3 regions of the Paenarthrobacter sp. FR1 genome follow, and region 1 is predicted to be linked to each of the others. Evidence: riboswitches for the same ligand, from Rfam matches in the RefSeq annotation. Region 1 holds a riboswitch; each other region holds the start of a gene.
What was found. A riboswitch is a leader RNA that binds a small molecule or an ion and turns the genes downstream of it on or off. The one in region 1 is predicted to bind glycine.

Region 1 (10,171 bases):
AACCCGGGCATTGTGGGCTTGTTCGCAGCTGCCAGGTTCGAGGCGACGGTGGAGGTTGCAGAGGTTGCGGTCGCTGCTCCGGTTACTCCGGCCGGCCCTGTTCACGAGCTGCATGGTCCGGCTATGGCAGCCCTGCTGGAACGCGCCGACGCAGCCGAACTCGAGTTCCACAAGCCCGCCCCCGCGCCGGTATCCACGGCCTCGCCGGACTTCGCAGGCCTGCTGGAACAGCTGGGCAAGGAACTCCAGCCAGCTTCGCCGGCGCCACCCGTGCCCCTTCAGGTGACGTTGCCGCCGTCGGCCGCTGTCCCCGTTCCGGTCCCTGCCCCGATGACGGGCGACGGAAACCTCATCATGCTCTTGGGCCTCGGGGACGACGCCCTCGGACCCGCCTTGGCGATGTCCATCGCTGCAGGTGGCTCGGACGTACGCACCGCCGGCGGGCTCAGCGCCTTCGGTCACCTCCACGTGCAGGGCAGGCAAGGCGCGACGGCGGCTCGCGCCCAGGCGGTGCTGACCGGACAGACCGTGGTGGTGGCCTTCGGGCTCGGACGGCCGCGCGACGTCCCGGCGACGGCCGCCCACATCGCGAGCCTCGCCGCCGACCAGCTCTGGATCGTCGCGGACGCCCGGCACAAGCACGAGGACACCAGGATTTGGGTGCAGGCCCTCCAAGGCTTACTGGCGGGGGAGTCTGCGGCAGTGAGCGCGCTCGCCGTCATTGGTGCGTCAGAAACAGCAAGTCCGGAGACGATTGATGGACTCGGCATTCCCGTTGGCTGGGTCGACGGCAATCCGGCCACCGCGCCGGCCTTCGGAAAGGTACATTGAAAGCATGTTGGTACTGACGCGTAAGCCGGGCGAGAAGATCATGATTGGCGATGACATTGTCATTACCGTCATGGAAGGGCGTGGCGACGGTGTTCGGATCGGAATCGAAGCGCCCCGTGGTGTGTCCATCCAACGGAGCGAGGTAGTGGAAGCGATAGCCGCAGCCAACCTTGCCGCAACCCAGGCCGGCCCCGACGCCGAAGAGCTCCTGGCCGCCCTCCGTCCCCCTGCTCCCTCCGCCTAGCACCCTCTCTCACGTCCCGCCCCCTTTTGGTGGACGCTCGCTCACGTCCCGTCGCCTTTTGGTGGTCGCTCTTTCACGTCCTGTCGCCTTTTGGTGGTCGCTCTTTCACGTCCCGTCGACTGGCATTAACGTACTCGCTATTCTGGGGCTTTCAGGCGGAAGTCGAAGGGGCTGGAGTCCATGGGCTACTTCATTCTGGTCATCGCACAAACGGTCGCGTTGCCCATCGTCGCCGCCAGCTTCGAACTCGCCATCAATGGCGGCGATCCTGTCTTGGTATTCGGCAAATGGTGGGTGTTTTGGGGTGTCGGCACACGGCTGGTTGTTGCGGGCGTAGCGCAGGTCTCGGGCAAGGGGCCGACCGCTGCGATCCTCGGTGCCCCCATCCCGACGGTCCAGGAAAAGCAACTGACCCGGGAACTAGGTATGGCCAACGTGGGTATGGGGCTCGCGGGTCTTCTCGCACTGGTACCGGGTTGGGCGCTTCCCTCGGGGCTTGCCGGCGGCGCCTTCCTTCTCATCGCGGGCATCATGCACGTACCCAAGAAGAATAAGAACGCCAAGGAAGCGCTGGCCACCTGGACTGACCTCATCGTTGGAGCCGCCGTGTTGTTCCTTGCAGCCTACGTTCTATTCCGAGCCGGTGCCGGCTGAAGGCAGTGGGATGTGAGAGAGCGTCCGGCAGAAGGGGGCGGGATGTGAGAGAGCGTCCGGCAGAAGGGGGCGGGATGTGAGAGGGGGATGGCCCGGAAGCTAGCCCAGCCCCAGGAAGTCCCGGAGCGTCGGCAGGGTGGCACCCTGTACCGCAGCGATCGCGCGGTGGACATTCGCATCTCGAGCCAGGAGCGCCAGATCGTCAGAACCACCAAAACCATCGGAGCCAGCCAGGTCAGGACCAGCGTCGAGCTGCGGACTCTGGGAGACCGTACCGGAGCCCAAAGGCCCCTGCAGCAGCGAGACATTGGCCGCAACGGCGTGGTCAATCTCCCCCAGCAATGCAGTCATTCCGCGTCGGTGATCCTCGAGAAGTTCGGGCCACATGCCGGGCGGTGCGATCGAAATGAGGGCTGGAAGCGTCAAGCGGTCCGGAGCTTTCCATTCGGAGGCAAGGGCCGAGGCTTCGACTCCGCGTGCCAAGGACTCAAACCGGAGATTTTCGAGGACTTTTTCGAGCTCGGCCGCAGTGAAGTTCAGCCGGTGCCAGTTGCCTGCCCGGAGATGCAGGAGCTGCGTTTCGAGCAGGAAAAGCAAGAAATCAAGTTGCCTTCGCTCGCGCCACAGCGTTGCCGATAGCTCGTCCGCCCCCACGGTTCCCCAATTCGTTTTATGGCCCGCCAAAATCACGATTTGGCAGGGTTTATGTTTACTTCAGTTGAGCGTACACGCAGAGTCGATTTCAGGTGGTATGTTCACTGAACACATACCTGAATGAAGTCCCATAACGTCGCTGCGATTGGTCTCTAAGCGTCCTTTCGGAACTACGCATCCCAGGTCCTTGCAACTCAATAATCCGGTCTCATGGGGGGACTCACTTTTGAATCGCGAACAGCGCAACGAGCTGGTGTTGCAGCACCTTCCGCTCGTTGGTTACTTGGTCTCTGACCTCTGCGCGCGCGCCTCGCATTTGTCGCGCGACGATTTTGCTTCTGTTGGCTCCGTGGCGCTCATTACGTCAGCTGATTCCTTCGACCCGGACCTGGGTGTTCCGTTCGGCGCGTTTGCCCGCCGGCGGATCGTAGGGGCGTTCGCGGACGAAATGCGGGCCGGCGATTGGGCCACCCGCTCAGCGCGCAAACGAATCAAGGAAACTTTGGCTATCCAGGAGACCTTAACGGGTGTGCTGGGACGGGGACCGAGCGTTGCCGAGATGGCCTCGGCCCTGGGCGTCGAGCGCAGTTACGTCGAGGCAGCCATGGCCGATGCTGCACGGACCCTGACCTCGCTCGACGAGGTTGTGGTGGACACTGTGGCGTCGACTGCTGAATCGCCGGAACACTCCGTCCTGGCCGACGAGCGCATCAAGTACCTTCGGGCCGCCGTCGAGGCCTTGCCTGAAAAGATGCGCTTCGTGATCCAGGAGATCTACCTGGCTGGGCGGTCCGTTAAGGAGCTCGCCGAGGAGCTGGGTTCCACCCATGCCGCAGTGTCGCAGCAGCGGGCCGAGGGAATCCGACTCATGCGCGACGGCCTGGCCGCCCACTACGCCGACACGCCGGATCAGGTCTTCGAACCTGAATCGAGGATCACCGCGCGGCGTCGGAATGATTATCTTTCCGCGCTGGCCACGGCGACCACCGGAGGGATCACCCGCGGCCTGGGCCTGGGCACTTCGCTCAACAGCGCCGTCTAGAACAGCGCCGTCCAGGCAAAGGAAGGCCGGGCCGCTGAGCGACCCGGCCTTTCGGTTTTTGGCACCAGTACTACTGCGCCTTCGGCACACGCCGGAGTACGACGGCGGCAAGCACTGCCGCTCCAGCCATCAGGACCAGCCCAATCGCCGCAGTGATGTGGACGCCGGATTCGAAAGCGACCCGGGCGGCGGCGGTGAGTGCTTCCGACAAAGGAGCCGGGAGCGCGGAGGCTGCATCAACAGCGCCTGCCAGTGTTTCCCCGGACTTCCCTGCGGCTTCGGTGGAGACGCCGTCCGGAATGATGAGGTTGTGCTGGTAGGACGCGGTGAGGATGGAGCCCAGCACGGCCGTTCCCAGCAGTGAACCCAGCTCGTAGCCGGTCTCGGAGATGGCCGATGCCGCGCCGGACTTGGCTGCCGGAACGGATGCAAGGATGAGGTCGTTGGAGATGGTCTCCGCTGCACCCACACCCACGGCCAGTACCGTCAGGGCTGACAGCAGGAAGACCGGGCCGCTGCCGTGGTCGCCCACGACGGCAATCAGGTACCCCACGGCGCTCAGCGTCAGTCCGCCGGCCACGACGAATCCTGGCCGCACGCGCTTGACCAACGGCACCACCAGCAGACCTGCGATCACTGTTGCCAAGAGTGCCGGAATCATGGCGATACCTGCCTCCATGGGGGACTGCCCCTCCACCAGTTGCAGGTGCTGTGCGAAGAAGTAGATGAAGCCCGTCATGGAGAACAGGGACAGCACGTTGGCTACGATTGCCGTGCTGAAGACCTTGTTCTTGAACAGGCTGACGTCCAGCATGGGGTTGTCGATCCTCTGCTGCCGACGGACGAAGAGGACACCCATCACCAATCCGAAGAGCATGAAGGCTGCGGCGGATGCCCCGAATCCGTGGACGGCGAATTCCTTGATGCCGTAGACGAACGGCGCCATGGTGAACACCGACAGGGCAATGCTCGGCACATCCACGCGGCCCGGGTTGGCGTCCTTGGACTCCGGAATCAGGACCCGGCCAAAGGCGAGGAGCGGCAGCAGGAGGAAGGTTGCCACCAGGAAGACGGCGCCCCACCAGAAGTGTTCCACCAGCCAACCGCCGAAGATCGGGCCCAAGGCAGCGCCTCCGGAGAAGCCGGCAGCCCAGACTGCGATCGCGAGCCGGCGCCGGTTGGGATCGGTGAAGATGTTCCGGATCAGGGACAACGTGGACGGCATCAGCATTGCGCCGAAGACGCCAAGGGCGGCGCGGCCGGCTATGAGCCATTCAGCGGAAGGCGCGAACGCCGTAGCAGCCGAAACCGCCGCGAAGCCGGTGCTGCCGATCAGGAGCAGCCGTCGTCGTCCTACCCTGTCGCCGAGGTTGCCCATGGAGACGAGGAGTGCGGCCAGCACCAGCGGATAAGCGTCGACGATCCACAGAAGCTGCACGCCACCTACGTCCAGGGAGCGGGCAATTTCCGGCAGGGCGAACGTGAGCGCGGTGTTGTCGACGGCCACCAGCAGCACCGGGAACATCAGGAGTGCAAGGGCCGTCCAGTCGCGCCACGGTGCTGCCGGGCCCTTGGTGGGCTGAGCGGAACGGGGTGCTTGGGTTGAGGACGGCGAGAACATGGTTCTTACTGTACCGTCCAGACGGTATAGTTTCAAATAGGTCCCCCAGCAAGCCTTTAGGGAATGATGTACACATGCCACGAAAACCAGTTGCCCGGGACGCCGTCCTGGATGCCTACGAAGCCCTCCTTATCGAGGTAGGGGAGCGCGCCGCCACGCTTGACGCCGTCGCCAAGCGGGCAGGGGTGTCCAAGGGTGGGCTGCTCTACCACTTCCCCAACAAGGAAGCCCTGATCGGCGCCCTGTTGGAGCGCCTGGATCTGTTGGCAAAGGAAGACATCGAACAGATGAAGGCTGCGCCGGACGGTTCAGCCGCATACTTCATCCGCTCCTCGCTATGGGCCGGTACTCCCATGGACCGCGCTTTCGTAGCCGCCACCCGCCTGGCCGAGGTAGCCCATGAAGAGACCAGGCGCAGGTTCGCCGGCATCCAGCAACAGTGGCTGGACGTCCTGGCGGAGGACGTTGGCCCGGAAGTCGCGAAGGCCGTCAGTTACATGGGCGACGGCCTGTATTTCAACGCAATGTTTGAGGGCGGTCAGGGAGACGGCAACGCCGGGCGGGAGGCCGACGTCGAGATCCTGCTGGGAGTCTTGGACCGCCTGCGGAAGTAGCGGGACATCCATTTGCGGCGGCGCCCGCCGCGTAGGACAATTAACCCTTGTGGCCTGCCCTGATCGGGGCCGCGTACAACTGAACATGCCTTTGATCTGCGGCGGGAGAGTCCTGCAAGCACGTGATGCAGGCGCCGTAGGAGCAAACCCTCCCCAGGAATCTCTCAGGCCCACGCACCGCCGCGGCGAGGCAACTCTGGAAAGCAGCAGACGTCCCAGGACGTTGTGCTCACCGACGGTGCAAGCGTGTTTGTTCAAACAACGCGCGGAAACTCTCAGGTCCAATACAGAGCGGGGAGGAACCCGAGCCACTGTGGCGTACCCAACGCCGCCCAAGTATTGGAGTTCCTTCGTGACGGTTAGTTCTGCCTCCACCACCTTCGTCGATCGGCATATCGGCGCCCGCCGCCAGGCCGACATTGAGACCATGCTCAAGTCCGTCGGCTACGACACCGTCGATTCGCTGGTCGACACCGCCGTTCCGAACGACATCCGCCAGGACGTCGCCCTCACCTTGCAGAACGCGCTGAGCGAAGTTGAGGTCCTTGCCGAGCTGCGCAAGCTCGCCTCCAAGAACAAGACGGCCGTCCAGATGATCGGCCAGGGCTACTACGACACCGTCACCCCGCCGGTCATCCGCCGCAACATCCTTGAATCCCCGGCCTGGTACACCGCTTACACCCCGTACCAGCCCGAAATCTCGCAGGGCCGCCTTGAAGCACTCCTGAACTTCCAGACCATGGTGCAGGACCTCGTTGGCCTGCCGATCGCCAACGCCTCCCTGCTGGACGAAGCAACCGCCGTGGCCGAAGCCGTCCTCATGATGCGCCGCGCCAACAAGAACAAGGCCGTGCAGGACGGCAAGACTGTGCTCGACGCAGACTGCCTGCCGCAGACCATCGCCATCGTGAAGGGGCGCGCCGAGGCTCTCGGCTTCGAGGTTGAGGTTGCCGATCTTTCCGCTGGCCTTCCGGAAGGTGCCATCAACGGCGTCGTCCTCCAGCAGCCCGGTGTTTCCGGCCGCGTCTTCGACCACTCCGCCGTCATTGCCGAAGCTAAGGAACGCGGTGCCCTGGTCACCGTTGCCGCCGACCTCCTTTCCCTGACGCTCATCACCCCTCCTGGTGAGCAGGGCGCCGACATCGCTGTGGGTTCCGCCCAGCGCCTGGGTGTTCCGCTGTTCTTCGGCGGCCCGCACGCCGCCTACATGGCCGTCCAGAAGGGCCTCGAGCGTTCCATGCCGGGCCGCTTGGTGGGCGTTTCCAAGGACGACGCCGGTGTCCCCGCCTACCGCTTGGCGTTGCAGACCCGCGAACAGCACATCCGCCGCGAAAAGGCCACGTCCAACATCTGCACCGCGCAGGCGCTGCTGGCCATCGTCGCTTCGATGTACGCCGTCTACCACGGCCCCGAAGGCCTGAAAGCGATCGCCGAGACCGCCCACAGCCACGCCCGCACGCTCGCAGCGTCCCTGAAGGCTGCCGGCGTCGAGGTCCTCCACGGTTCGTTCTTCGACACCATCACCGTCCGCGTCCCGGGCAAGGCAGCAGAGATCGTCGCCGCCGCCGAGGCCAAGGGCATCAACCTGCGTGGCGTCGACGCTGATTTGGTGGGCATCTCTGTAGACGAGACGACGACGGCGGCGGTTGTGGCCGACGTCGCGGGCGTGTTTGGCGCTTCGGTCACCGAAGCCGCTGAGGGCTTTGCACTCGAAGGTTCCGTTGAGCGCACCAGCGAGTTCATGCAGCACCCGGTATTCAACACCCACCGCTCCGAAACCCAGCTCCTGCGCTACATCCGCAAGCTCTCTGACCGCGACCTCGCGCTGGACCGCACCATGATCCCGCTCGGTTCCTGCACCATGAAGCTCAACGCCACTGCCGAGATGGAAGCCATTTCCTGGCCGGAGTTCGCCTCCATCCACCCGTTCGCTCCGGATTCCCAGACCGAGGGCTGGCGTGAGCTCATCAGCGACCTCGAAGCCCAGCTGACCGAAATCACGGGCTACGACCAAGTCTCCATCCAGCCCAACGCCGGTTCCCAGGGCGAGCTCGCGGGCCTGCTGGCCATCCGCGGCTACCACCTCTCCAACGGCGACGACCAGCGCAACGTCTGCCTCATCCCCGCCTCCGCGCACGGCACCAACGCAGCCTCGGCTGTGCTGGCCGGGATGAAGGTCGTGGTGGTGGCCACAGCTCCCGATGGCACCATCGACCATGTTGACCTCAAGAACAAGATCGAAGCCCACCGCGACGCCCTATCGGCCATCATGATCACCTACCCGTCCACGCACGGTGTCTACGACGCCGACGTCCGCGAAGTCTGCGATGCCATCCACGAGGCCGGCGGCCAGGTCTACATCGACGGCGCCAACCTCAACGCGCTCGTGGGCCTGGCCCAGCCGGGCAAGTTCGGCGGCGACGTATCGCACCTGAACCTGCACAAAACCTTCTGCATCCCGCACGGTGGCGGCGGACCCGGCGTTGGCCCGGTCGCAGCCAAGGCGCACCTCGCGCCGTTCATGCCCGGTGACGCAGCATCCTGGACCGAAGGCAACGACGTCCCGATCTCGGCATCACGATTCGGTTCCGCCGGTGTCCTCCCGATCTCCTGGGCCTACGTAAAGCTCATGGGCGGCCAGGGCCTCACCGAAGCCACCAAGTCCGCGCTGCTGGCCGCCAACTACATCGCTTCCCGCCTCAACGACCACTTCCCGGTGCTCTACACAGGTGAAGGTGGCCTCGTAGCCCACGAGTGCATCCTGGACCTCCGTGAACTGACCGCAAAGACCGGCGTCACCGCCGAAGACGTGGCTAAGCGCCTCATCGACTTCGGCTTCCACGCTCCCACCCTGGCCTTCCCGGTAGCCGGCACGCTGATGGTTGAGCCCACCGAGTCCGAAGACCTCGTGGAGATTGATCGCTTCATCGAAGCCATGATCACCATCCGCAAGGAAATCGACCAGGTGGCCCACGGCGACTTCGCCGTGGAGAACTCGCCGCTGCGCAAGGCACCCCACACGGCTGCCGCCGTCGTAACTTCTGATTGGGACCGCGCTTACCCGCGCGAGCAGGCCGCCTTCCCGGTCCACCACCTCAAGCAGGACAAGTACTTCCCGCCCGTCGGCCGCATCGACGGCGCAGCAGGAGACCGCAACCTGGTCTGCTCGTGCCCGCCGATCGAAGACTTCGAAAACTAAGGACTGGCCATGACTGAGAACTACACCGCTCTCTACGAAGAGCACAAGAAGCTCGGCGCGTCCTTCACCGACTTCGGTGGCTGGCAGATGCCGCTCAAGTACTCCTCCGAGCTGGCCGAGCACCATGCAGTCCGCAGGTCCGCAGGCTTGTTCGATCTCTCCCACATGGGCGAAGTTTGGGTCACCGGTCCCGAGGCCGCCGCGTTCCTCGACTACGCCCTGGTGGGCAAGATCTCCGCCATGGCCGAGGGCAAAGCCAAGTACTCGCTGATCTGCCAGGAAGACGGCGGCATCATCGACGACCTCATCACCTACCGGCGCGGTCCGGAAAAGTTCCTGGTGGTGCCGAACGCCGGCAACGCGAAAGTTGTGGCTGACGCCCTTGCCGAGCGGGCGGCCGGTTTTGATGTCCTGGTTAAGGACGCCTCTGCCGAGACCTCGCTGATCGCTGTCCAGGGTCCGCGCGCGGAAGCCATCCTCTTGCGCCTCATCCTCGCCGAGCAGCACGCCTTGGTCACCGAGCTGAAGTACTACGCGGCAGTCGAGGTCGGGTTCACGTTCGACGGCGGCACCCAGGAACTGCTGTTGGCGCGCACCGGTTACACCGGCGAAGACGGCTTCGAGATCTTCGTGGCCAACGACTCCGCAGCCTCCCTGTGGCAGGCCATCGCGGAGACTGCAGAAGAAGGCGAGCTTACCCCCGCCGGCCTCGCCTCCCGCGACTCCTTGCGCCTCGAAGCCGGCATGCCTCTTTACGGCAACGAACTCTCCCGCGAAGGAAACCCCTTCGCCGCAGGGCTCGGACCCGTGGTGGCACTGTCCAAAGAAAGCGACTTCGTCGGCAAGGACGCACTCGCTGCCCTGAAGGCAGACGGCGCAGGCTCCACCAGTGGTCGCAAGCTCGTCGGCCTCAAAGGCCTGGGCCGCAGGGCCGGACGTGGTCACTACCCAGTCCTCAAGGACGGCGCAGTGGTTGGCGAAGTCACCTCCGGCCAGCCCAGCCCCACGCTCGGCTACCCGGTAGCGTTGGCGTATGTTGACGTCGAGCACACTGAGCTTGGCACCGCCCTGGACATTGACCTGCGCGGTAAGAGCGAGCCGTTCGAAGTCGTCGCACTGCCGTTCTACAAGCGCACCAAATAAGAGTTTTTGTACACATAACGCCCTTATGAAGCCTCTTTGAGGGCATCAGCTGTACAAAAACTCCATGGTTTTTCATTCACCACACGAAAAGGAAACAGAATGCCCAAAGTAGCGCCCGAACTTCAGTACTCCGACGAGCACGAGTGGGTCTCCCGCGGCGCGGGAAACC
Region 2 (10,171 bases), on a different contig from region 1:
CACCCACTCAACGCCTTCAGCAGCGGCAAGGGCATCAATGTCCAGCAGCACGTCCCATTCGGGATCCTCGGTGAGGTAACTCTCCCACGTGGTGCGGCGCCAGAGTCCCTTGGGGTGTTCCTGGTCCTTCCAGAAGTTGTAGTAGAAGTCACCGCGCTTGTTGACCATGGCGATGCGGTCCGTGGAGTCGAGGACCTCCAGGATGCCGGCCTCGACGGCCTGGTACTCGGCGTCTTCCAGCAGGTCTTCGGTGCGCGCGTTTTGCTCGCGGACCCACGCCAGCTGTTCTTCGCCGTGGATGTCTTCAAGCCATACGTTCTCATCCGTGGGCTCAGGCGCAACATCCGCTGCGTGGCGCGGGCCGGAGGCCGGCGCGGTGTCATTCTCGGGAAGTGGCGACTGATCAGCTTCTGTGGTGGTCATCGCCCCATCCAAGCAACACTGTTCCACGGTAAGCAAGTCACGCAGAAGTTAGGCTTGAGCGTGGCTAAATCGCAAATCAACCGTGTTGCCCTGCTGGGGGCTGGCCCTCGGGGCACCAGCGTCCTCGAGCGGTTGCTCGCGAACTGGGCTGCGGAGAGCGTTGAAGGCGCCACGCTGCACATTGATGTCGTAGATCCCTACCCGGCTGGTTCAGGCCACGTATGGCAACCGGAGCAGTCGCGGCTGTTCCTGATGAATACCCAATCGTTCTATCCCACCCTCATTCCTGAGGATCCGAAGCTTGCGCCACCCCTCGCGGGCGGTTCGTTCGACCAATGGCGTGAGGCCCGGCGTCGTGATGGCGAGGGACTCAACGACGCCGAAAAGGCGGAGCTTGCCACCCTCGAGTCACACGATTTCCCCAGCCGTGCCCTGTATGGGCGGTATCTTCGCCAAACGTTGGAGGGGCTGCTGGAACGGCTGCCCGACGGCGTCGAGGTCACCTTCCATAAGACGCTCGCCGTTGCTGCGCATCCCGTGAAACGTGAAAAGGAAGACGGGTTCGACGTCGAACTTGCCAACGGTGCCAGGCTCACCGTCGGCTCCGTGGTCCTCGCGTTGGGCCACATCGAGTCCCGACTGAATCCCGAGCAGCGGTCCTTCAAGAGCGCGGCCGACGAACAGGGCCTGCTCTACTTCCCGCCGGCTCCGCCGGCCGATGTTGACTGGCAGGCAGTGCCGGACAATGAGCCGGTGCTGGTCCGCGGCATGGGCTTGAACTTCTTCGACGTCATGGGCCAGTTGACGGAGGGCCGTGGCGGCAAGTTCGTCGAGGCCGGTTCACCCGGCGCCGGTGTGCTTGAGTACCGGGCCTCGGGCCGGGAGCCGAAGATCATCGCTGCCTCCCGCCGGGGAACGCCGTATCGGGCCAAAGCGGGGCTGGCAGGCTACTATCCCAGCAGCATCACCATGCGGTACCTGACGGAAGATGCCGTTGACCGGTTCCGGGCGGCGGGAATCCAGCCCGGCTTCGATCACGACCTGTGGCCCTTGCTGCACCGCGATGCGCTCTGGGCCTATTACACAACATTGGCCCGATCCCAGCCCACGGCAATCAAGGATCCGGAACAGTTCCTCGCAGACCTTGAGGACGCGCTCCAACCCCATGCGCACACCACTGCCAAGTGGGAAAGCGATGTGGGGGACCTCGTGGAAAAGCACGTTGTTGCCTCCCGCCGACTGAATCTCCGGGGTTTGGCAGCACCGCTCGCCGGCCGGACATTCGCCTCCAGACGAGAGTTGGATGTGGCCATCACTGCTTACCTGGACGATGATGCGCGGCGATCGGCATTGGGTGAGGCCGACCCCGTGAAGATGGCCATCGGTGCCCTCCACACCGGACGGGCAATCCTTAAATCCGTGGTGGCTGACGGTGGAATTACGGACGAATCATGGCTGGCGGGTTTGCGCGGCTGGTTCGAGTCGTTCGTCGAGGGGCTGGCCAGCGGAGCGCCTGCACTTCGGTCGGAGCAGTTGGCCGCCTTGGCGCGTGCCGGCGTCGTGAGTTTTGTGGGACCAGACCCCAAGTTCAGCGTGGACCGGGGCGCGAAAGTGTTCCGGGCGGTGTCGCCGTGGGTCCATGATGCGCCCGTGGAAGCACGGACGCTCGTGGAGGCAATGTCGCCTGCCAACAGGGTGGGCATCAACCTCTCGCCGCTGCTGGAACAGCTCATGGCCGACGGACTGGTGCGTACCAAGATCATGATGGGGGTGGAGGGCACACCCATGCAGACCACGGGCCTGGATGTGGAGCCCCACCCTTATCGGCCATTGGCGGCGAACGGATCCATCACCAAGAACTTGTACGTCCTGGGCCTCCAGTTGTCTGCGTCCCAGTGGGGGACCGCCATCGCTGCGGAGGCGCGCCCGCTCACCGGACCGGCGTACGCCAGCGGACAGCGGACGCTGCGCGATGCCGATGAGATCGCCCGTAGCATTCTGGGCCGCTAGCGACGCGGGGTTGCGACTGCCTCCAGCCTTCGTTACTGTGTGAGCTGCATCACCCACTAGGGTGTGCGCGCTTTTGATCTGCGGCGGGAGAGTCCTGCCCGGTACATCCCGTCAGGCGCCGTAGGAGCAAACCCTCCCCAGGAATCTCTCAGGCCCATGTACCGCCGCGGCGAGGCAACTCTGGAAAGCAGTCCGGCTACCGGGCTCACCGAAGGTGCAAGCAGGCCAACGCCTGCGGAAACTCTCAGGTCCACGTACAGAGCGGGGAGGAACCCGAATCAACGTGGCACCCCGTGCCGCCTGAACGATGGAGTTCCTTTGACGATTCAGCGCCCACCTTCCAGCGATTCACCCCACCTTGAGCGTCAGCTCAGCAACCGCCACATCCAGCTCATCGCCATCGGCGGAGCTATTGGTACCGGCCTCTTCATGGGGTCCGGCAAGACCATTTCAGCGGCTGGTCCGTCCGTCATTTTCGTGTACATGATCATCGGCTTCATGCTCTTCTTCGTCATGCGTGCCATGGGCGAGCTGCTGCTGAGCAACCTGAACTACAAGTCCTTCAGCGACTTCGCCGCCGACCTGCTGGGGCCGTGGGCCGGCTTCTTCACCGGCTGGACGTACTGGTTCTGCTGGGTCATTACGGGCATCGCGGACGTGATCGCGATTGCCGGGTACTCCCAGGAACTTTGGCCATCCCTGCCGCTCTGGGTGCCGGGCCTGATCACCATCGGCATCCTCCTTCTCCTCAACCTGGCCACCGTGAAGGCTTTCGGTGAGACGGAGTTCTGGTTCGCGCTCATCAAGATCGTGGCCATCGCGGCCCTCATCATTGTTGGCCTGTTCATGATCTTCAGCGGCTTCCAGTCCGATGCCGGACCGGCCAGCTTCACCAACCTGTGGAGCCATGGCGGCTTCTTCCCCAACGAGTTCATGGGCTTCGTGGCAGGCTTCCAGATCGCAGTGTTCGCGTTCGTGGGCATCGAACTGGTGGGCACCACCGCCGCTGAGGCCAAGGACCCGGAGAAGAACCTTCCCAAGGCCATCAACTCGATTCCCATCCGGGTGCTGCTGTTCTACGTAGGTGCCCTCATTATCCTGATGTCCGTCACTCCGTGGACCCAGTTCGCCGCCGGGCACAGCCCGTTCATCGCCATGTTCTCGCTCGCCGGTCTTGGGGCAGCGGCCACCGTGGTGAACCTGGTGGTGCTCACATCGGCCATGTCCTCGGCCAACTCCGGCATTTACTCCACGTCCCGCATGGTGTTCGGCCTCGCCCAGGAGGGCGACGCGCCCAAGGTGTTCGGCGCCCTCTCCGGACGCAAAGTACCCCGCAACGCCCTGTTCCTGTCCTGCGTCCTGCTGCTGTCCGGCGTCGTCCTCATGTACGCCGGTTCGGACATCGGCAAGGCGTTCGACATGGTGACCACCGTGTCCGCAGTGTGCTTCGTCTTCGTATGGTCGATCATCCTGGCCAGCTACCTTGCATTCCGGAAACGTCGTCCGCACCTGCACCAATCCTCGGCGTTCAAGATGCCCGGTGGCGTGGTGATGGTGTGGGTGGTGTTCGCGTTCTTCGCTTTCGTGCTCTGGGCCTTGACTACCCAGCCGGACACCCTCGCAGCGCTCCTGGCCACGCCTGTGTGGTTCCTCATTCTTGGAGTTGCCTGGTTCATCCTGCGCCGCCGCCCCGCCCACCTGGCACGCTACGCGGCGTTCCAAGCGGAGCTGCAGCGGGACGCAGAGCGCGTCCAGGAACCGGAGCCCGCAACCAAGTAATGCACGCCTGAACAACAAGAAGCAGGGCCCTTCACGCTGGCTGCGTGAAGGGCCCTGCTTATGTGGCCTTAGCCGGGAATGGTCAGCCCCTCAGGCACTTTTGGTACTCCAACCATGCGAAGGCGTACCGCAGCCAGCCCACAATGTCGTACCACTTGGACGGCTTGACTGGCGGGGTGCACTGCGGCGGGTTCGGACCGCTCGTGGCCACCTTCACCAGAGTCTTCACCACGGTTCCACTCTCGACGGCGGTCAGCACCAGGGTGCCGGTGCCGGCGGCTGCCGCCGCGGGGACCTTGAGGTTCACCGTGGCCGCACCAGCTGTGACCGGGACGGAGCCCAGCGCAACGGCCGCGCCCTGGCCGTCCACGAAGACGGCGTTGAGCGACGCGTTGGCCGGGCTGCCGATCGATGTCAGGTTGAGCTTGGACACGGCCAGCGTGATGGACTCTCCGGCCTTGACCTCGGCAGCAGTGGAGTTGGCTACAGCAACGGAGCGGCGCGCGAAGTCCGGTGACACCGGGTTATGTTCCCTCAGGTACTTGATCCACGCATCGCGATCCACCAAGCCGGTGTCCTTCGTGTTGGCGCCTTCCTTGAAGACCCGGAAGTTGTCACCACCGGTGGCCAGGAAGCTGAAGGTTCCGATCCTGTACTGCTTGGCGGGATCGATCACGGCGCCGTTCACCCAAATACCGGTGATTCGGTCTCCTGCGGGGCGGGCAGCATCGTAGGTGTAGTTGACGTTCTTGGACACCCCCAACTGCTGGTAGGGGCGGCTGGGAATGGTCCCGTCAGCGTTGGTCTGCCACTGCTGCTCCAAAAGGGTCTTGAACTGCGCGCCCGTGAGCGACGTGGTCCACAGGTTGTTCACGAACGGCAGGACCGCGTTGGCCTCGGCGTACGTGATGGTCCCGTCCGGTGCGTAGTAAAGCTCGTTACGCAGTCCGCCCGGGTTCACGACGCCGATCTCCGCCGCACCCAGTTCGGGAGCCTTAAGCGTGTCCACCAGGGAGTCCGCCACGAGGTTGCCCAGCGTGGACTCGCTCGCGCGATCATCCCGCTTGGGGGCGCCGCCCGCCGGGTCCGGGGTGAAGGCCGTGGTGATATCAGCGGTCACCGCACCGACCGGCTGGTTGCCGATCTCCGCTGCCTGGGCAAGGGCTTTGTCCACGATGGTCTTCACTGCCGCCACCCGCGGGTAGGCAGCAACGAGGCTTTCGGAGGTCTCGGTGGTCCGGTCCACGATCGCGGCCTTGTACGCCGTCACCGATTTGGTGACGGTGTCTACCGTGAGGGTCACACTGCCCACGTTTTCGCCGTAGTTGCCGGTCTGGACGATAGGACGGGTCTTGCCCGTGGGCTGTCCGTTTCCGTCCAGTACCGGGGCATCCCAGGCGTATTCCTTGTGCGTGTGGCCGGTGAAGATCGCCGCGACGTCAGGGGTGGTCTGGTTGACCAGCTTGGCGAAGGGGCCACCGGCTGCAACTTCCTGCTCCAGCGTGGCACCCTCAGGCGTGCCGGAAGCGGCGCCGTCGTGGTTCTCCACAATGATCAGGTCTGCCAGGTTCTCAGCCTTGATTTTTGCAGCCACCCGGTTGATGGCTTCCACGGGGTCCCCGAACTCAAGATCGGCAATTCCGGCCGGAGTTACCAGGGAGGGAACTTCCTGGGTGACCGTGCCGATAATCGCCACGCGCATGCCGTTCATGTCCAGCACCTTGTACTCCGGCATGACCGGCGTGGTGGTGCCCTTCTGGTAAACGTTCGCGCCCAAGTAGGCGAACTTCGCGTTGGTGCCGTCGGCGACGACGCGGTCGCGCAGGTCCTGCCAGCCGCCGTCGAATTCGTGGTTGCCCACGGCGGAAGCCTGCAGTTCCAGCGCGTTCAGGACGTCAATGGTGGGCTGGTCCTTCGCCACGGACGAAGCGAAGAGGGAAGCGCCGATGTTGTCGCCTGCGGAGATGAAGGCGGTAGCGCCAGGGGCGGCCGCTGCCCGGAGCTTCTCAACGGTGCCCGCGAAGAGCACGGTGTTGGAGTCGATCCGGCCGTGGAAATCGTTGATGCCCAGGAACTGCAGGTCAACGTTTGAGGGTGCTTCCGCGGTCAGATTCAGGCCCACCACCACGGGGTCGTGGTCGCTGGCCCGGAACTCGTCACCGGCATAGTAGTTGGTCACATTGTTGTTATACCTGCTGTACTCCAGCGCAACGGACTCCACGGAGTTGATGTTCCAAATGTCGGTTCCGGTCACCACCTTGTGGGCCGCCGGGGATGCCAGGATGTGGTCCAGGGAACCCACCATGCCGCCGAAGAGGTACGAGTGCTTTCCTGTGCCAACCTCAAGGTCCGTGTAGCCGGCGCCTGTGAGGACGTTGATGGGATCTTCCTTGGAGTAGGCGTTGAAATCGCCGATCAGGAAGACCTTGTCCGTGCCCTTGGAAGCCTGGAGATCCTGGGAGAAGGCGAGCAGCGATTCGGCCTGCTTGGTGCGTGCGATGTTGGAGGCGCCCTGACCCTTGTCGGTGTCCTCGGGTGTTGCTGCGGAGCCCTTGGACTTGAAGTGGTTCACGATTGCGATGAACTTCTTGCCATCGTCCCCGCCCACTGGCTTGAAGACCTGTGCCAGCGGCTTGCGGGCACTAGCGAAGGCCACAGTGTCATTGTGGATGATGGACTCGCCTACAGGCTCGGCAACGGCCTTCTTGAAGATGAACGCAGTGCGGATCATATCTTCGTCGCTCAGCGGGGGAGCGTTGGCCGGCGTGCGCACGTAATCCCACACACCAGGCGTCTTGACGTTCAGGGCGTCCACCAGCTTGGACAGTGCGTCGTCGCGGTTCTTGCCGAACTGTGCCGAGTTCTCGATCTCTTCAAGGGACACGACGTCGGCGCCGGACTTGGTGATGGCCGCCACGATCTTGGCCTGCTGACGCTCGAAGTTCTCTGCGTTGGCAGCACCGCGGGCGTTGCAGCCTTCCTTCACCGTGATCGGGTTGCCCTCACGGTCGGTGTAGAACACGCAGCCGGCAAGCTGGTCACCGGTGGTGGGGAAGTAGTTCAGGACGTTGAAGGAGGCCAGCTTGAGGTTGCCTCCAACGTCAGCGGGACCTTCGGGCCGGGTCGCCGTGAAGCTTGCCGGTTGGACCGACTCAGCGTTGGCCGGGTTCAGCGCGGCAAGGGGCTGGAACTTCCAGGAGTTGTTGCCGTAGCCCAGGATGACGTCTGTCCGGAATTTCGCGGGCGAGCCCACGCGTACGGGGTCGGACGTGGTCAGGTAAGGCAACTGTTGTGCCTTGGTGGTGGCGTCCTTGAGGAAGTTGGTGGACGCGCCGTCGTCGAGCTTGATCCCGCGCAGCGTGTTGTCAGCAACCACCGCGGCGTACTCCGGGGAACCGTAGGTAGCCACTGCCGTCGGCTGTACCAAGGGCGACGTGCCGGCCGCGAGGCCGATCTCGCCGTACTGGTTCAGGGAGTAGTTGTCGGTGACCGTGAAGTCACCTTGCGGCGACACGAGCATGCCTTCGAGGCTTTCGCGGGCGGCGTCGTTGGCAGGCAATGCGAACGGCGTGGACTTGACCTCGGGTGCTGCCTCGGTGAGCTTCTTCAACCCTGCGGCTTCAACGGTGAGCTGGGTCTGGTTGGCGAATTCGCTGACCACACCGGTGAGCTCCACGTAGTCGCCCGACTGGACCGTTCCCGCCGTCGTGGGTGAATAGACAAACACAGCGTCCGACGCCGTCCTGGCCGCCCCGCCGCTGTCACCGCCGGTTCCGGGGGTCTGGACGTAGTAGCCGTTGAACCCGCCTGTGGCGTACACGGCGGTGACCTTGCCGCGCGTCGTCACCGTGCTGCCGACCAACGGACTGGCCGTCCCGGTGCCCTGGATCTCGGCAATGGTCTTGACGCCGGGTTCTGGCTCCGGGTCGGTGGGCGGGGTTGACCCGCCGTTGGAACCGGTGGGTGTGATGGCAGTGCTGAGGCTGAAGTCCGCGGCATTGGAGTCGGAGTCCACGCCATTGGTGCGGTTGATGCTCTTGACGTCCGAGTTGTTGATCGGAGCCGGAGCAACCGCGGTTTCGAAGGTGTTGGATGTGCCGTAGCCCAGGAGGTCGGCGATGGCAGCGTTGCCCGTCACCGAACCTGACGGCAGCGGAGATACTGCGGTGCTTTGCTTGGCCAGCACCAGAGTTCCGGTGGTTCCGCTGGGGTTCAAGGTTCCCGTGGCCTGCACGTCCGCGGCAGGGAGTGCCGGCGCTGTGGAACTGCCGTTGTTCGTGGCTCCCTGAACCAGGTAGTAGCCCTTGGCCGGGATGCTCCCGGTCAGGGGAGTAATACCCGTAGGCGCGGTGGTGGCGGTGGCTGATCTGTACTGCAGGGACCATCCAGCCAGGCTGACGGGAGTATCCGAGGAGTTATAGAGCTCCACGAACTTGTTCTTGAACGCGGCGCCTGTGCTGCCGCCGCTGAGGTACGCCTCATTGATCACCACCGGCGAAGTGCCGGTGGGTACTGCCGGATCGTCCGCCGCGAAGGCGGGTGCCGCCGTCAGCGGGGCTGCAAGCAACCCGACCGACAGGACCGTTCCCGCAGCTGATTTCCAATATTGATGTTGCATCCGCTCTAACTTTCATTAGGGAGCCCTGTGGGGCCCTGTGGACGACGCCCGCTGTCTTGTGAAGTGGGCGATATGCCCGGAAGTTACTCCGGGGTAAAGCTGCCTCGGGCATAGCTGAACACGAACGGATGAATGGGAGGTGGCGCGTCGGTGGCCGGAGGGTTCCCCGGCCACCGGAGCACTACTTGGCTGCGCCCTTGAGGGTGCCCGTGGTGGGGGTGCCGGACGCGCCGCCGATCAGGCATACGATCTCCCGGTCGGAGGCCTTCCACGTCTCGGTTGTGGGGTAGAAGTACGTCAGTTCCAGGGTGGATTCATCGAACGGCACGCCCACGAAGGTGGTGAACTCGGTACCGCAGAACTCTTCCGACTGGGTGGCCACCTCGGTTTCGCCCGGGTAAGCGTCGGCCACGATGTTCTTTGCGGCATAGGCTTCGAGGTCGTGGCTTTGCTCGCACGGAATGATGGACACATCCTTTACCTCGGTGCCAGAGGGTTCTGCGATGCAGTCGCCCACCTTCACTTTGAAGGCGTCTGCCACCGATGACTCAGTGGGTTTCCCGGAGTCGTCCCGTTTCGCGTCGCCGCTGCTGATGAGCGAGCAACCCGCCAGGGCGACGGATGCCACGGCAAGTGCAGCGGCTGCCCTGAGGGTCTTGGATAGGTGGAGCATTCTGGTCCTCATTCCCAGAAGGACCACAGTGACTCAGCCCAGGGGCCGGATCTGTGGTCGACGATTGAGGGACCAGACAGGAACCCATGCCGGCAGATCCCCCAACGCCGGCAATGAGCGGATCCGTCCGGCTGCCCGCGGGTAGGGGGCAGCCGGAACGGATCCGAAGGATGACAGTCTAGGCCGTCTGGCCCAAGTCCTGGATGATTTTGAAGACTGCACCCGTGGGGTCCGACAATGTGGCCAACCGCCCGAAAGGCGTGTCCTCTGCGGGCTGCATGACCACGGCGCCGAGTGCCGCGGCCTGCTCAACGGCGGCGTCCGTGTCATCCACCGCGAAGTAAACGCTCCACATGGAAGGAACCTGCTCGGGAAGGAAACCGGACGCATCCATGATGCCGGCCTTGGCGTCATCGCCGGAGCCAAGGGTTGTGTAGCGGAATTCCGGGGTATCGCTCATGACGTCCGTGTCCCAGCCGAAGACTTTTTGGTAGAACGCCACCGCGGACTCATAGTCCTTGGAAAGGAGCTCATGCCACGCCGGCGCGCCGGACTCCGCTGCGATCTCGTAGCCCTTCATCCCACCGAACTGCCAAGCACCAATGGACGCGCCGGAGGAATCCCCGTACATGGCCATGCTGCCTTGCTCGGGGACCTCCATGGGCTCC
Region 3 (10,171 bases), on a different contig from region 1:
GGGGCGGGCAGGAGCACACGAGGTTGCGGTCCCCCGCGGCACCGTCAATGCGGCCAACCGGCGGGAAGTACTTGTCCTGCTTGAGGTGGTGGACCGGGAAGGCGGCCTGCTCACGCGGGTAGTCGCGGTCCCAGGCGGAATTTACGACGGCGGCAGCCGTGTGCGGCGCGTTGCGCAGCGGCGACTTTTCAACAGTGAAATCGCCGGTGGCCACCTGCTCGATTTCGGCACGGATGGTGATCATGGCTTCAATGAAGCGATCGATCTCTGCCAGGTCCTCGGATTCGGTGGGTTCCACCATCAAGGTGCCTGCCACCGGGAAAGCCAGGGTGGGCGCGTGGAAGCCGAAGTCGATGAGGCGCTTGGCCACATCCTCGGCCGTGACACCCGTACGGGCTGTCAGCTCGCGGAGGTCCAGGATGCACTCGTGGGCAACAAGCCCGCCTTCGCCCGTGTACAGGATGGGGAAGTGCTCATCCAGCCGGGAAGCCACGTAGTTGGCGGCCAGCAGCGCGGACTTGGTTGCCTCGGTGAGCCCCTGGCCGCCCATGAGCTTCACGTACGCCCAGGAGATCGGAAGAACCCCGGCGGAACCGTAGCGGGAGGCCGAAATCGCGACGCCGCCTTCGGCAGATTCACTGTTCGCGTCACCGGGCATGAACGGGGCCAGGTGTGCCTTGGCTGCAACCGGACCAACGCCCGGACCGCCACCGCCGTGCGGGATGCAGAAAGTCTTGTGCAGGTTCAAGTGCGAGACATCGCCGCCGAACTTGCCCGGCTGGGCCAAGCCCACCAGCGCATTGAGGTTGGCGCCATCAACGTACACCTGGCCACCGGCTGCGTGGACCGCATCGCAGACTTCGCGGACGTCGGCGTCGTACACACCGTGCGTGGACGGGTAGGTGATCATGATGCAGGACAGGACGTCCTTGTTGGCCTCAATTTTGGCCTTCAGGTCATCGTGGTCGATCGTGCCATCGGACGCCGTCGCCACTACGACGACCTTCATGCCGGCCAACACGGCCGAGGCTGCGTTGGTGCCGTGAGCCGAGGCAGGGATGAGGCAGACGTTGCGCTGGTCATCGCCGTTGGACAGGTGGTAGCCGCGGATGGCCAGCAGGCCTGCGAGCTCACCCTGCGAACCGGCGTTCGGCTGGATGGACACCTGGTCGTAGCCGGTGATCTCAGTGAGGTCGGCTTCCAGGTCTTCGATCAGTTCGCGCCAACCCGCCGTCTGGTGGTCCGGAGCGAACGGGTGGATCGAGGCGAACTCCGGCCAGGAAATGGCTTCCATCTCCGCGGTGGCGTTCAGCTTCATGGTGCAGGAACCCAAGGGGATCATGGTGCGGTCCAGAGCGAGGTCCCGGTCGGACAGCTTGCGGATATAGCGCAACAGCTGCGTCTCGGAACGGTGCGTGTTGAACACCGGGTGCTGCAGGAAATCAGAGGTGCGGACTACGTCTGCGGGCAGCTCGAACCCGGAGGCGTCCCCCACCGGGCCGGCACCAAAGGCGACGGCCACCGAGGACAGGACCTCCGGCGTCGTGGTTTCATCAACCGAAACCCCCACGGTGTCGGCGTCGATGATCCGCAGGTTGATGCCGCGGGCTTCGGCGGCGGCGATGACCTTGTCTGCTTTGCCGGGGACGCGGACGGTGAGGGTGCCGAAGAAGGAATCTGAGACGAGCTCGCGACCAGCCTTCTGCAGCGCAGTGGCAAGGGTGCGGGCGTGGCCGTGGACGGTTTCGGCGATCGCCTTCAGGCCTTCAGGGCCGTGGTAGACCGCGTACATCGAAGCCACGATGGCGAGCAAGGCCTGGGCCGTGCAGATATTGGACGTGGCCTTTTCACGGCGGATGTGCTGCTCGCGGGTCTGCAGCGCGAGGCGGTAGGCGGGGACGCCGGCGTTGTCCTTGGAGACTCCGACGATGCGGCCCGGGAGCGTCCGCTCCATGCCTTCACGGACGGCCATGTAGGCCGCGTGCGGACCACCGAAGAACAGCGGAACACCGAAGCGCTGCGCAGTTCCGACGGCGATGTCTGCACCTTGTTCGCCCGGGGGCGTGATGAGGGTGAGCGCCAGCAAATCGGCGGCCACGGTGACCAGTGCGCCGCGTTCCTTCGCGTCGGAAATGACGCCGGAGTGGTCGAAAACCCGACCCGAAGCACCGGGCTGCTGGAGGACGACTCCGTTGATGTCGCCGTCGGGCAGACCGGCGGAGAGGTCCGCGACCTCCACCTCGAAGCCCAGCGCCTCAGCGCGGCCCTTCACGATGGCGATGGTCTGCGGAAGGAGGTCGGCGTCCAGGACAGTCTTGCCATCCTTGGCCGTCTTGTTCTTGTTGGCCCGGCGCATCAACAGCACGGCCTCGGCCACGGCGGTGGCTTCATCCAGCAGGGAAGCGTTGGCAACGGGCAGTCCCGTGAGGTCCTGCACCATGGTCTGGAAGTTCAGGAGCGCTTCAAGGCGACCTTGGGAAATTTCAGGCTGGTACGGCGTGTAGGCGGTGTACCAGGCCGGAGCTTCGAGGATATTGCGGCGGATGACCGGGGGCGTGACGGTGTCGTAGTAGCCCTGGCCGATCATCTGAACCGCGGTCTTGTTTTTGGAAGCAAGCTTGCGCAACTCGGCGAGGACCTGCACCTCGGTGAGGGCGTCCTGCAGCTTCAGGGCGGTGTCCTGGCGGATGGAATCGGGGACGGCGACGTCTACCAGGCCGTCGACAGAGTCGTAGCCGATGGCCTTGAGCATGGTGTCAACGTCGGCCTGGCGGCGGGCGCCGATGTGCCGGTCCGCGAAGGCGGTGGGGGTTGATTGAACAGTCAAGAGGAACTCCATGATTCAGGCGCCCAATGAGCGCCACGATGATGTGGGGTTCCTCCCCGCTCTGTATTGGACCTGAGAGATTCCGCAGGGATGGTTGCCTGCTTGCACCGTCGGTGAGCCCGGTTGCCCGGACTGCTTTCCAGAGTTGCCTAACCGCGGCGGTACATGGGCCTGAGAGATTCCTGGGGAGGATTTGCTCCTACGGCGCCTGACTGGATGTACCGGCAGGACTCTCCCGCCGCAGATCAAAAGCGTTGCATCACGTCAGTGACACGCTTCACACCATAGCGTGGGGTTTCGCAAAAGTGCAAGCAAGCGGCCCCTACCCGTGCATGGCCTCGTGGATCTGCAGCGCGAACCAGAGTTGCGCCACCGTGGAGGTTTCGCCCATGTCCAGGCCTGTCAGCTCACCAATTTTTCGGATCCGGTAGATGATGGTTTGCCGGTGCGCGAACAGCGCTGAAGCTGTCTTCTGCCACGATCGCTGCGAGTCCAAATACGTCCTCAAAGTGACAATGAGATCGCCATCCTGCCTCTGTTCATAATCGAAAATCGGCCCCAGCAACCGCCGGACCAGAGCCGTTCCTTCCTCGAAACCCGTCAAGCCCAACCATGAGGGCCCCTCCGCATACCGGGCGACGTCCAGCTTGTTCGCGCGGGCCGAACCGAGGGCCCAGAGGGATTCCTGCAGGGCACGCTGGATGTTGGCCACCGCAGCGGGGGCACTGATGCCCAGGGTGGCACTCCCGCCACAGTGGGCCAGGACGTCGTCGTCAACGTCGGCCGGGACCACCACGTGCAGCCGGGTATTCCGCATCAAGGTGACAGAGGCAACCCCGTGCCGCCACAGCTCGATATGCACCCCGGCCAGCCTGTCGCCGTCGTCCGCTTGAATCGAGGCGACCAGAAACCCAGCTGCCGGGACCCCGAAGGCCGCCAACCTGCTTTCCATCTCAGCCGCTCCCAGACGGCCGTCGAAGGCCTGAAGCAAGAACTCGCCCGCGGCCCGGTGCCGGCCTTCCAGCGACAGGACGATGCGCGAGAGCTGCAGTCCCAGCACGGTTGCGGCGTGCAGAAGTACGACGGCGTCCGGGTGCGGTTCGCTGTTGGGCAGCACCACCAAGAGCGCATTGGCATGGGTGGGAATGTCCATGGTCAGCACATGCCTGCCCCGGATTCGGTGCCACTGGAAGTTCTTCCCGGCAGGGGTCACCTGCCCCGACGACGGCGCCCAGGCATCAGCGAGGAACTCCGGGAGTGCCTTCCCATCGGGGTGCCAGGGATGGAGGCAGCGGCGATCCACGACGAACAGGTCCGCGTCCAACTCGGTCGCCAGCCGCTGAACGAGGCTCTGCCAATGGTCCTCGGAGGCACCTGCGGTGCGGAGCAGATCATAGACGCGCGCCGTCTGCCGGAGCCGACGCGACTCTTCGAGCAGCGAGGACTCCGCAACCGACCTGGCGATGGCGATGAACGGCAAGGGATACGGAATATTGACCAGGGGCAAGGGGAGCCGATCGCACGCCGCCAGGAATTCCGCGGTCAGGGTCGGCGCGTGCATCTTCTCTCCGATGGCCAGGGCGCTGGCACCGCTGTCCATCAGGGCCTCCGCGAGCGCCACTTGCCCGTCTGCGTCGGCGGGAATCGAGAGACCATTGGTCATCATGAGTTCGCCGCCCGTGACCCACTCCCAGAGCCGGGGCAGGTCCGAGGTGTGAGCCCAGGTGATGCGGTTATCCATTCCTGCCGAGCCGGCCAGGATTGTCAGGCCCAGCTGCGGTTCGGCGACGAGTTCAGCGACGGTGATTGCCATTGCTACGGCTACCCTTCTCATGCATTTGGCAGTTTTTAGACACTTGTCTAAGCACCCCCGCCATTTGTAGTCAATGTACTTCTATCCTCCGTGACCTGCATCACCAAGACTTCAATTACATACTTCCCCTGCTCAACGATGAGCACTCACGAGAGAGGGTTTGCAATGAGCGCAACCAGCAACCTCATTGATGACGCCCCACTAACCACGTTCCACAAGAAGCTGACATTCTTCGCTTCCGGCGGGCCCTTCATAGACGGCTACGCCTTGTCGATCATTGGTATCGCACTGATCACCATGATTCCCGGCCTGGACATGACGCCTGCAGAGATCGGCTTGGTAGGTGCGGCAAGCCTTGTCGGCATTTTCTTCGGGGGCGGCGTCTTCGGTTGGCTCACCGACAAGATCGGCCGACACAAGATGTACATTGCCGACCTGATCGCCTTGGCACTGTTCTCCGTGCTGAACGGCTTCGCCACCGAGATTTGGCAAGTAGTCCTCTGTCGGTTCTTCCTGGGGATGGCCATTGGCGCCGACTACCCCATCGCCACGTCCCTCTTGGCAGAGTTCCTGCCCAAAAAGCACCGCGGGCGCCTTCTCGGAGCGACGTTTGTTGTCTGGGCGGTCGGCGCGGCCGTCGCGTACGCCGTCGGATATCTGCTCCGCGACACGGGACCCGATGCCTGGCGCTGGATGGTCGCCAGCCCCGCGATCTTCGCCGTTATTACGTTGCTCTTCCGGTTGGGGACTCCCGAGTCCCCACGTTGGCTGCTCTCGCGCGGACGGCGCGAGGAGGCCGAAGCTGTCATCAAGAAGGTCTACGGACAGCAGTATGGGCTGGCTGATATCGCTTCCGACAGCGAGGGACCGGCGAAGCAGGGCAGGTTCCTGGATATCTTCCGGGGCCAATACTGGAAACGCACGCTGTTCGTCTCCATCTTCTGGACTGCGCAGGTCATCCCCCTGTTCGCCGTGTACACCTTTGCTCCGGACCTCCTGCACTCAATGGGTTTGACCGGCGATGCCAACCTCTACGGAGGATCGTTCCTGATTTCCATGTTGTTCGTGGTGGGTGGCATTCCCGGGCTCTGGCTCGTTGAAAAGATCGGGCGACGCAAGTTGCTTCTTTCGAGCTTCGGGGTCATCGTGGTGGCCCTGGCCATCCCGGCTTTCATTCCCGACGTCCAAGCCGCGCCTCTCTTCATCGCCCTGGCTATCTTCGCTCTGGCCTCTGGCGCCTCCAGTTTCCTCGAAGTTGTCTACCCCAACGAGCTCTTCCCCACAGAGGTTCGCGCAACGGCAGTGGGCTTCGGCACCGCGGTCAGCCGAATTGGATCGGCCGCCAGCACGTACTTGATGCCCGTCGCAATCGTGAGCTTCGGCGCTGCAGGTTCGCTGCTCATCGGCGCCGGAATCTCGTTGGTGGGTTTGGTGGCTACTTTCCTGCTCGCACCCGAAACGGCCAACAAGTCCCTCTCAGAACTCACCTCCCAAAAGAAGCCGGCAACCCCGGAGCCCAACAAAGTAACCGAAGGATCCCTGTCATGACCACTCACCAGCCCATTGGCCCCGTCGATGCCACCAAGGTTCCCCGCTACGCCGGATTGGGAACGTTTGCGAGGCTGCCGCAGATTGATCGCGTCCCCGACTACGACATTGCCGTAGTCGGCGTACCGTTCGACGGCGGAACCTCCTACCGCCCAGGGGCCCGGTTTGGTCCGGCCGCAGTTCGCGAAGCCTCCCGCCTCCTGCGCCCTGGTTACCACCCGGAGTTGGATGTAGAGCCAGTCAACGAAGTCCAGGTCGTGGATGCCGGCGACATCGCCTGCACTCCCTATGACATCACCCGGGCAATCCGCGAGATCGAAGAACAAGCCCGCCCCCTGATCAGCACAGACAAGAAGCTGATCTCCATCGGCGGCGACCACACCATCGCGCTCCCCATGTTGCAGGCTCTCAACAAAGTGCACGGTCCAGTAGCACTGCTCCACTTTGATGCCCACCTGGACACCTGGGACACGTACTTCGACCAGCCAGTCACGCACGGAACCATCTTCCGGAGGGCCTTCGAGGAGGGCCTGCTGATCGAAGACAAATCCATGCACGTCGGGATCCGCGGGCCGGTTTACGATCGGAACGACTTCCTCCGGGACCACGAGTTCGGTTTCCAGATCATTCGTTGCTCCGACCTAGACGTCATCGGCGTCCCGGCGGCCATCGACCAAGTCAAGCAGCGGCTGGGTGACACTCCCGTGTACGTTTCCATCGACATCGACGTCCTGGATCCGTCCTACGCACCGGGCACCGGTACCCCGGAAATGGGTGGCCTGCACTCCCGCGAACTTCTTGCACTTCTCCGCGGCCTGAACGGTATCAACATCGTAGGTGCCGACGTGGTTGAAGTGGCCCCCGCCTACGACCATGCCGACATCACCAGTGTGGCCGCGGCGACAGTGGTGTTCGACCTGTTGGCCCTGATGGTAAATCGAGGTAAGGGAGCCACCGTGTCCGGCCACGAACTCGAAGCGGCTAGAGCCTGACCTGGACGTGTTTGTTTGAGGCACGCCGTGGGGGTCAAGTTTCCTCCCTGGTCACTTGACCCCCACTGGAAACACCGGAATGGTAGTTTGATTCCTGCTGAGGCAGACAACGCACCCAACCGGAGGACCATCCATGTTTAAGGGTTTCAAGGACTTTATACTTCGCGGAAACGTGATCGAACTGGCCATCGCGGTCGTTATCGGCAGTGCCTTCACCGCACTCGTTACAGCCTTCACCAACAACATCATTAACCCTGTGATCGCCGCCGCCGGCGGCATGAACGCTGACGGGCTCGGCTTCAAGATCTGGGAGAACAACCCCGCCACACTCGTCAACATCGGCGCCGTATTGACTGCTTTGGTGACCTTCGTGATCACCGCAGCGGTGGTCTACTTCATCTTCGTGGCGCCCATGAACAAGATCAACTCCTTGGTCAAGGACCGCCTCTCCACCGAGGAACCCGAGGAAGAGCCGCTGCCCGCAGACACCGCACTGCTGGCCGAGATCCGCGACCTCCTGAAGGACGCAGCCGCAGCCCGCAACGCGGAGCGCGGTTCGGATCTGGATTCCGACCTCGACCCGGATCTCGATTCCGACCGCATCCGCTAGGACCAGCGCACACCAGCGCCCCTTCCCAGCCGCGTCGTTTAACCCGGCGTTCTCCCCCGAGAACGCCGGGTTCTTGCGTTCACCGGGCCGTACCCAGAACGTGACGCGCGGGCAACGGGTTCGAAACAGGGGCAGGGCAGCATGAAACCATGAAGCCCAACCCGAGCACTCCCGTCACCGCGGACCTCCTCTGTGATGTCTGCGGCCAGTTGCCCGAACCGCCCAAAGCCCGGCTCACCCTCGCCAACATCGCGGTCATGCTTCCCATCGAACTTCTGGTGCATGCCGCAGTTGTGGAAACCCACCTCCCCTACTTTGCCAAGGTCCTGCTGCTTGCGGTGACCGCTACAGTCCTGGTCATCTGGGTGGCTGAGCCATCAGCCGCGAAGGTCCTCAGGCGCTGGCTGCATGCTTCCGCACTACGCCAGCGACGACAACTGCACCTGGCGCCATCGCTGTGGCGGGCGCGCACGCTGCTCCACGACCAGCCAGGCTCCTTGCAGAAAATCACCCACTCCCTTGCGAAGCTGGACACCAACATTCTCAGCCTGCACGTCCACCTGATGGCCGGAACTGGGATGGACAACGTGGTGATGGACGAGTTCGTCCTCTCCGCACCGGGAAACGTCACCGAGCAGGAACTGCTCAAAGCACTGGACGACGGCGGCGGGCGTGAGTCCCACGTGTGGCCCACCACCGCGCTGGCCATGGCTGACGGCCAAACCAAGGCGCTGAGCCTCGCCACCCGCGTGGCCGGGAATCCGCAGGAACTTCCGATGGCAGTCGCCGAGCTGCTTTCCGCGAAAGTAGTCCCCATCGATCCGGAACATCCAAAGGGCGAGGTGACTGCCGGCGTCGGGCCTTCAACGGACATCCTGAAGATTCCGACAGCCTGGCATGGACCGCTGGTGTTCTCGCGGCAGGGCGAGCCGTTCACTCCGGCGGAATCAGCCCGAGCGCACAGGCTGGCTGAACTTGCGGAAATTTTGGCACACCGTCCGGCTGAGCCACGGCGTTCCTCCCCGGTGGGCGCAGCGAAGCGGACGTAGCACTGTTCAGCCGAGCACGCGGCGCGTCAGGGATGCTGCTCAGTTGATGAGCTGGACCCGGAGGCCCGTTCCGCGTTCCTTCGTCACCATCCGTCGTTCAATTGCTCCCCTTTGCGTGAGCCACAGAATGCTGCCGTCAGGAGTAACGGCCTCCACCATGCCTTGGTCCACGATGTCGTCGCCACGCCAGACTTGAACAGTTTGGCCAACCAGCAACGTCCAATTGTTCACCCTCCTGCCCCGTGCTTGGACGAAGCGGAACCCAAACAACGGCTCTTTCCTACTGTCTTGCACCCGACGACTCCTAGCCTGCTGTACATGGTTCTGTACAAGTCCAGTGCCTTCAACCATCGGTCCATGACGCAGTTACGTGGCCAAGTTCAGGGAATGGGCCGCTACAGCGCCTTCACAGCCCCCAGCACCTTGGTCAAGGAATCCTTGGCATCACCGAAGAGCAGTGTGGTCTGCGGCTCGTAGAGCAGTTCATTTTCAATCCCGGCGAACCCGGGACGCATGGAGCGCTTGAGGAACACCACTTGCCGGGCATCGGCCACTTCCAGGATGGGCATTCCGTAGATGGGCGAACCCGAGGTGGTCTTCGCGGCCGGGTTGACTACATCGTTGGCGCCCACCACCAAGGCAACATCGGCCGTTCTGAAATCGGAGTTGATGTCGCTCATTTCCTTCAGCGACTCGTAGGGAACATTGGCCTCGGCCAGGAGGACGTTCATGTGCCCCGGCATGCGGCCGGCAACGGGGTGGATGGCGAAGTCGACATCGATCCCCCGTGCTTCCAAGGCCAGGGCCAACTCGGCCGCGGTGTGTTGGCCCTGCGCGACGGCAAGACCATATCCGGGAACGATGATCACACGTTGTGCATAGCCGAGCAGCACCGCGACGTCCTCGGCGCTGGAGGAACGGACAGGCCGCTCACTGACGGCGGTGGATCCGGCAGTGGAGCCTCCCTTGAAGGCTCCGAACATGATGCCGGCAACGCTGCGGCCCATCGCCGCGGCCATGGCACGGGTGAGGATGGTGCCGGAGGCCCCCACCAGTGTTCCCGCCACCACAAGGAGCACGTTCCCCAGAACCAGCCCGGACGCTGCCACAGCCAAACCGGTGAAGGCGTTCAGGAGGGATATGACAATCGGCACGTCTGCACCACCCACCGGCAACACCAGGAGGATGCCTGCTGCAAGCCCCAGCACCAATAGGGTCAGCGCGAGGACCAAAGATCCGTTCAGGATCACCACAACACCAGCCGCCACTGCGGCCAGCAATACAAAGGCCATCAGGGCGGGCAGGCCGGGAAACGTCACCGGCCGGGTGGTC

Region 2: linked by a shared signal. The riboswitch ahead of cycA (D-serine/D-alanine/glycine transporter) and the one ahead of gcvP (aminomethyl-transferring glycine dehydrogenase) in region 1 are both predicted to bind glycine.
Region 3: linked by a shared signal. The riboswitch ahead of gcvP (aminomethyl-transferring glycine dehydrogenase) and the one ahead of gcvP (aminomethyl-transferring glycine dehydrogenase) in region 1 are both predicted to bind glycine.

The regions. Positions count from the first base shown of each region.
Region 1 covers NZ_JBPFSF010000015.1:1,008-11,178, reverse strand. The annotation lists gene ACR30Z_RS21210 (hypothetical protein) at 1-831, shown strand, start outside; gene csrA (carbon storage regulator CsrA) at 836-1,075, shown strand; gene ACR30Z_RS21200 (hypothetical protein) at 1,256-1,729, shown strand; gene ACR30Z_RS21195 (hypothetical protein) at 1,829-2,326, opposite strand; gene ACR30Z_RS21190 (sigma-70 family RNA polymerase sigma factor) at 2,610-3,425, shown strand; gene ACR30Z_RS21185 (MFS transporter) at 3,496-5,046, opposite strand; gene ACR30Z_RS21180 (TetR/AcrR family transcriptional regulator) at 5,121-5,660, shown strand; glycine riboswitch at 5,753-5,850, shown strand; gene gcvP (aminomethyl-transferring glycine dehydrogenase) at 6,013-8,859, shown strand; gene gcvT (glycine cleavage system aminomethyltransferase GcvT) at 8,869-10,002, shown strand; gene gcvH (glycine cleavage system protein GcvH) at 10,102-10,171, shown strand, end outside.
Region 2 covers NZ_JBPFSF010000014.1:48,168-58,338, reverse strand. The annotation lists gene ACR30Z_RS20840 (prolyl oligopeptidase family serine peptidase) at 1-423, opposite strand, end outside; gene ACR30Z_RS20835 (FAD/NAD(P)-binding protein) at 484-2,433, shown strand; glycine riboswitch at 2,508-2,607, shown strand; gene cycA (D-serine/D-alanine/glycine transporter) at 2,752-4,212, shown strand; gene ACR30Z_RS20825 (ExeM/NucH family extracellular endonuclease) at 4,295-8,830, opposite strand; gene ACR30Z_RS20820 (septum formation family protein) at 9,012-9,503, opposite strand; gene ACR30Z_RS20815 (VOC family protein) at 9,682-10,171, opposite strand, start outside.
Region 3 covers NZ_JBPFSF010000005.1:368,375-378,545, reverse strand. The annotation lists gene gcvP (aminomethyl-transferring glycine dehydrogenase) at 1-2,827, opposite strand, end outside; glycine riboswitch at 2,977-3,075, opposite strand; gene ACR30Z_RS12820 (PucR family transcriptional regulator) at 3,150-4,640, opposite strand; gene ACR30Z_RS12815 (MFS transporter) at 4,806-6,188, shown strand; gene speB (agmatinase) at 6,185-7,180, shown strand; gene mscL (large conductance mechanosensitive channel protein MscL) at 7,314-7,790, shown strand; gene ACR30Z_RS12800 (amino acid-binding protein) at 7,940-8,839, shown strand; gene ACR30Z_RS12795 (hypothetical protein) at 8,879-9,070, opposite strand; gene ACR30Z_RS12790 (NAD(P)(+) transhydrogenase (Re/Si-specific) subunit beta) at 9,235-10,171, opposite strand, start outside.